2 regions of the Paenibacillus sp. S25 genome follow, and region 1 is predicted to be linked to the other one. Evidence: predicted binding sites of a transcription regulator. Region 1 holds the regulator's gene; the other holds the start of a gene.
What was found. Region 1 encodes CtsR, which represses protease genes until heat stress. Its sites were predicted from a motif close to ATGGTCAATAAAGGTCAAACA; they were not measured.
Positions count from the first base shown of each region.

Region 1 (3,427 bases):
CAGGCAAATGCATCATCACCGAAGCTCTCATACCTGTGCCGACATTCGTCGGACAACTGGTCAGAAAACCTCTCCGATCATCAAATGCATAATCAACATGCGCTTCAAATGCATCATCAATAACCATAGCGCGTTCCCAAGCTTCCCTAACCTGACATCCCGGATATAAGCACTGGATACGCAGATGATCCTCTTCGTTTATCATAACACTAACCGATTCATCATCGCTAATTAAAACAGCACCGTTACGAGATTCGTTCGCCAAATTTGGGCTTATCAAATGCTTCTCAACCAGCACCTGCTTGTCGATCTCATCCAACTCGGATATTTTCAACGTATGAAAAGTACCAAAACCGCCTAAATCATCATACTGAAGGATATCCGTCAAGCGTTGAAGTGCTTCTTCCGACTGCTGATTGGTAGCAAGCATGGGAAAAGGCAGATGCTGCAAGTTACGCGCAATTCTCACCCGGCTGCTAATGACAATCTCCGAATCCGCAGCATCACCACGCATCCAGTCACTTAGCGGCTTCTCCGTAAACCGAATATTGGGCATTACGCATCCCTCCTACTCTTCACAAACTTTACTCTTCAGTCATTTCTTTTTCAAGCTCTCTGATTTGATCCCTAAGCTCAGCAGCTGATTCAAATTCTTCCTGTACAATATGCTGTTGCATCTCTTTTTTCAAATCGTCAATTTGCCGTTTAACCTTCAGTCGGCCTCCAGTGCGAACCGGAACTTTACCAACATGATTCGTACTGCCATGCACACGCTTGAACAGAGGGTCCAGACGACTATCAAAATATTGATAGCACGATGGGCATCCGAAACGTCCCAGCTTACTAAACTGTGCATAGGTCATGCCACAATCCTTGCATTGCAGGTTCTGCGGACCACTGTGGCCTGGAGACTGGCTCTTTGTACTGGAGTCAAAATCCAACATCCCCGACAACAAGCTATGAATCGAAAAGCCGTTAGGTGTTCCAGGGATCATCTCCCCTTTTTCCTTGGCACACGTCTCACAAATATGAAACTCTGTCTTTTCGCCATTCACAATTTTGGTGAAATGCAAAGTTGCCGGCCGCATATTACATTCTTGGCACAGCATAAAAGCACCTCCTTCAATGTCAGGATTTATACCAATCCCTACATCCAAACGTTAGTCTCTATTCACATACTATTTGGTCGCCAGCAACGAGATCAGCATAGCCTTAAGCAATCTTGCTCGCAGTTGATCACGATAGGGAAGCTTCAGTAATAATGTATCCCTTGATAAAGCAGCCTTCATTAGATTAGCTTCCCTTTTGCTTAAAAAATGGGCTTCCTCTAACTGATAAATCAGTCCTTCGGCTGCCGATTGGCTTATTTCCTCCCCGATGCTCTGATGAAGATGTGTATGGATGGCATGCTGTGCAGGCAGCTGAATCCGCTGAATACGAATGTAGCCCCCGCCACCGCGTTTACTTTCCACTACATAGCCTTTTTCCAGCGTAAACCGGGTGCTAATTACATAATTAATTTGCGACGGCACGCAGGAAAAGCGATCAGCCAGATCATTGCGCTGAATCTCCACTAAACCTTGGGGACTTTCCAGCAATATACTCTTCAAATATTGTTCAATAATATCGGAAACATTGCGCATTTCATCATCCTCCACTAACGGAAACGCAAGTATTCAAGTACATTTTACGCTCCACAGAGTCCGCCGTATATTGAACTTAACCAAACGGTAAAGTCACGAATCTAAGCTGTATTCAGGCTATTGCCTTATCTACATCCATTGGAATTGTACCGTTTTGTCTCTAGTGTGGCCTTTATTTGCGATTAATCATACACTTCTCTTATGTTCATAAGAGTCAGCTCCTAACTATACGCAAATCATTTCGATCCTCATTTACTTCTTTGCTATCAAAATTACCTTATACAGCCAATCCATCAACATAATACTTCTACAGAATCACACGAGGTTTGATTGACTTTGACTTTCTTTGACTATATTCATATTATAGCACATTATTCATTTTTGCCAAGGGGTCAATACCATTTTTCGCAATCTAATTATGTTTTATACAATATCATAAAAAAACTCTTCCCATTACAGAAAGAGTTTTGAAAATTTTGATAACCACACAAGTCATGCTCCCTGAAAGATGAAGCCTAAGAAGAACTAAATGGCCTTTATCAGAAAAAATCCAATAAGAACGTTTGTTTTACCGGTATTACACGTTTAATGGCAGACACAGACTCACTGCTGCCTTCAATACGCCCCCATTTATACAGATCATCAGCCTGCTGGTAACCAAGCATCAGAGTCATCAGTGACTGAATCCCAAGTTTCAAGTCAGCTACTATGGCGTTTTCAGATGAATTGCTTATATCCACTCTCTCCAGATGTCCTTGCCCCTCCGTAGTAATCGTTAATCTCCATAATCCATCATTCCATGGAGCATACCGATCAGTCAGATTTAAGGTTAAACTTGTTTCTTCTCCAATCTGTTCAAAAGGGTATCTTTCTATAAAAGCAGCTGCATCCACAATACGACCCATAAAATAAGGCACAGTTTCTTGTTGAATTCGTGGATCATCGAGTAAAAATGGTAGATTGTCATCTGCTGGAACGTAATTAAATTTACCTTGGGCTATCATTGAGTCATGATTTGCAAAATAAGTCCATAAAGCCCGACGAGCCGTCTCATTTTCATATACCAACTCATCACAATTCAACTGTTTATCTTCAATTTTGTATAGCGCATATCCCTGAGGATCGCCTGTTTCTGAGTAATATACCGCAGTTCGATAGTTCTCATTTAAAATCCGCTCTTGCCACCATTCCTTATCTCGTACCAGCGTGCCATTATAACGAGATGCATACGCTTGATACACTTGGTCCAGTTCTGAAATATCTTTGACATCACGTTTGACTGTACCTTCTGTTTTAAGTTTTGCAGGGAATTTATCAATGGGAATGACGTACTTTTTATATTCAATATACGTTTCCCAACCAAATTTACGATAGAAGGCAAAGGAGAATGGATGCAGAAAAGAAAGGCTTTGTCCCGCAGACTTCATCTCTTCAAGCGCATGCGTCAACAAACGTGACACCATGCCTCCGCGACGCTTTTCTGGCCACGTTGCCACACCAGCAATGCCCCCCATATCAAAAACCTGACCGTTTATGTATACCTGTAGGGGTAACAAAGTCAATTTAGCATTCAAGTCATGTCCGTCGAATATTCCCCATGTTTGCTCTGGTTTGAATTTCTTCTTGGATTTTTCCAGATCCTCCAGGGACATTGTAAACTGAAAAGCATATTGAGATAATTCAATAGCCGCTTCAAATTCCTCACGTTGTAATTGTCTGATCTCCATAACTTCGTCACCTCGCTTGTATACTTGGGCATCCATAAAAAGATTACACACTAAGAG
Region 1 covers NZ_CP073683.1:5,232,327-5,235,753, forward strand. The annotation lists gene mcsB (protein-arginine kinase McsB) at 1-556, opposite strand, end outside; gene mcsA (protein-arginine kinase activator protein McsA) at 585-1,109, opposite strand; gene KAI37_RS23020 (CtsR family transcriptional regulator) at 1,179-1,643, opposite strand; gene KAI37_RS23025 (GNAT family N-acetyltransferase) at 2,183-3,370, opposite strand.

Region 2 (3,427 bases), 940 kb from region 1:
ATTTTGAATCCGGCGGAAAGCAAGGCGTCCAATACGTCCGAAACCGTTAATACCAACTTTAACTGTCATGAGTGAGTTCCTCCCAAAGTTCGTTTAGTTTAGTTTTATATATTCAAGACAGACCCGAAAGCCCGTCAAGACAACACTATTCATAAATCCTATATTAATCATTTAAATAACGACTTACAATCTCAACAGCAGCGCCTTCGTCGGTGACTAGAATGTCTTCTTGCCCGAAACGCAGTACCGCATGAATAGCGGCCGCCTTGTTTTTGCCTCCAGCTACACCTAGAACCGTATCGGTACGCCTAATGTCCTCCAATCGGAGTCCAAGCGTCAGCATTCTGTGAACAACGACGCCATCTTCGTTAAAGTAATAACCAAACGATTCGGCTACCGCTCCTTCACTGCTGATCTGGGCAAAGGTTTCGGGATCAAGTTTACGTCTATGTGCCATCGCTATGGCGTTGCCTATCCCGTGAATGATGATACGACTCTCGCGAATCAGGTTCAATATATCCTGAATGTTCGTATCTTCAAGCAAGGAGTTGTAAGCATGATTGCTGAGCAAATCCGGTACATGGAGCAGACGGTATTGAGCGCCTACCTTGCGAGCCATTGTGGAAGCAATTGTGTTGGCCTGCATTTCCATGCTTTCTCCCAAACCCCCGCGTGCCGGTACAAACCACCCACCCTTAAGTGGGCCATTAGAAGGTAGTGCCAGTTGTTCCGCCACGTCGGCAATTGTTGTGCCACCTGTTACAGCGACCACATCCTCGTCGTCCATAACACTCAGCAACGCTTTTGCTCCAGCGCGCCCCAGCTCCTGCTTTGTTAACGGAGAAGCATCCGAATCCCCTGGAACGACAACCACCTTCCTCAAACCATAGGCTTGACGAATCTGGTCCTCCAATTGGGACAGGCCGAACAAGTTGTTCGCAATCGGCTCCAGCTGTTCCAGCAGATCCAGTCCTGCTTTGCTCACCTTCATGCCTACACTCTCAATCTCAATTAGCCCCTGAGCTTTAAGAAGATCGGTTTCGGCGCGCAACACGCGCTCGGTCATGTTCAGTGAAGCTGCCAGTGTTCTGCGTCCAACAACATCGGACAGCATAATCTGATGCAGGATCGTGTACCTTTTTTTCAAAACATCCATGAGGTCGGGCAGAAGCTGCTTCTGTATTTCTAATATCTTTCGCATGCTTTCCACTCCCGCACACTTCTAAGTTCTGTCTCTAATGCTCTATCTCTAACTGGTCTTAAAATGTCCCGGGATAACTTTTTAAGTCCCACGTATATCTTAACCAATATTTGCTCCACATGCAAGTCTATCTGAACCTATATTTCTCAACCATTCATCTGAATATGCGCATTTAATAAAAGCTTGCAATTCACTGCTGTATATCATATAATCATTTTTGTTTCCAATTAGCTGTTTAATTAGTTAGTTGTTTGCATTGATTCAACTATGCGCCCGTGGTCCAACGGATATGACGTAGGCCTCCGGAGCCTGAGATCGAGGTTCGATTCCTCGCGGGCGCGCCATTTTAAATGAACGCTTAAATGCTTCTATATAGTCTTTTAACCAATAAGAGCGCTGAGGGCTCTTTTTTTTAATCATTAGTTTGACTTTCTTTGACTTTTTGTTTGAAATTGTTTATCATGTGGTTAATACGGTAACAGTTTATAAATAAGGGACGTGTAATCGGCATGTCCACCAAATCCACTAACGATATTTAAGGGAGGTTTTTTGACGTGAGCTATGTTCCTATGGTAGTAGAACAAAGTAACCGCGGCGAACGCGCCTATGACATTTATTCCAGACTGTTAAAGGATCGCATTATTTTGTTAGGCTCGGACGTCAATGACGTTGTAGCCAACTCTATAATTGCGCAAATGCTGTTTTTGGCTGCCGAAGATCCTGAAAAAGATATTCACTTGTATATTAACAGCCCTGGCGGTTCCATTACAGCTGGTATGGCCATTTTTGATACGATGCAATACATTAAACCTGACGTTTCTACGATTTGCGTAGGTATGGCGGCTTCCATGGGCGCGTTCTTGCTGAATGCAGGCGCCAAAGGTAAACGTTTCGCTTTGCCAAACAGCGAAATTATGATTCACCAACCCCTGGGTGGTGCACAAGGCCAGGCAACGGATATCGAAATCCGCGCACGCCGCATTCTGAAAATGCGGGATAAACTGAACCGCATTCTCGCAGATCGCACAGGCCAACCACTGGAGCGCATTGAAAAAGATACAGACCGCGACTACTTCATGTCTGCTGATGATGCCAAGGAATACGGTATTATTGATAAAGTGCTAACTAGCTCCTCTCCAGAAGGTGTATAAGCGAAGTAATTCGCCTCTCGTTAACTGGTAAATGAAAAAGCTGCTCCGGATGTTCTTATCCGGTAGGCAGCTTTTTTGCTTTATTGTTTTTTAGGTTATAGACAATTGGACTTGTTTATTTCTACTATTCATTCTGTCCCGCAAAAGGCTTTCCGCCTTGAGGCAGCAATTGACCGAACGAATAGGTAAACTCCGGAATTCCATACGCGTATGGCGCATAATCATACAAATCAAACACAATTGTTACTCCACTGTTAGTCACATAAAAATTCTGATCTGCCGCCAGCTCTTTAAATTTGCCGAATCCTTCGCCAGCCTGAAGTGCATCGATTTTTTTCTTCAAATCAGCATTGAGGAACTTTTTGTAGTTCGGGTTTGCCTTCAATACGTCAGACAATTGCAGCAGTTTACCATCAGCGAGCGAGAACGTATATCCTTTACGTGCCGTCATGCCATGTGCGCCACCCGTATACGAGTAATCCTGCATAATCACACTCAGAATACCATCCTTGTTATAGGCAATCGCAAAATCATTTCCAAACTCATACGGTCTTTCTGTTGTAGCCTCTCCCTCAGCCATCATCTTTTTGCCTGCTGCCAATATACCTTCTGCATGCTTTTTAAGCGCATTGTTAATGGCCTGTTGAGCCTCAGGATTCAGCTGGCTACCGCTGATTTGCGGGTACTTAATCTTGTAGGAAACCTTTGCATTACTTGAAGCTGGAAGTGTTTGAGACGCAATTGTGATCGGATTTAGCTGACTTTTACTCAGCGTTACTGTTTTCTGAGCTGCATTCCATTGAGCATCTATGCCCAGATAGTCCTTCAGCAGACTCATAGGAATGTATAGCTTCCCAGCGATCTGTTTGGCATCCATGCTACGTGTATTGATTCCATTGACGTTGACGTAGGCATCCGAGGAAGAAGCCGTAATGTAAAGTTTATTGTACCCGCTACCTACGGTATACGTCGTTGTTTTCGCATCATAGCTTACTGGAATCCCCAGGCTGTCACGTAGTGCGGCCACCGGAATCATTGTACTCCCGTTCACTTGAACACCTTTAGCGGGCAACGT
Region 2 covers NZ_CP073683.1:214,116-217,542, reverse strand. The annotation lists gene gap (type I glyceraldehyde-3-phosphate dehydrogenase) at 1-69, opposite strand, end outside; gene KAI37_RS00960 (sugar-binding transcriptional regulator) at 164-1,201, opposite strand; tRNA gene KAI37_RS00955 (tRNA-Arg) at 1,471-1,545, shown strand; gene clpP (ATP-dependent Clp endopeptidase proteolytic subunit ClpP) at 1,756-2,352, shown strand; gene KAI37_RS00945 (PdaC/SigV domain-containing protein) at 2,477-3,427, opposite strand, start outside.
Region 2: a site for CtsR is predicted at 1,623-1,643, ahead of clpP (ATP-dependent Clp endopeptidase proteolytic subunit ClpP). Genes of this name have one in related genera too.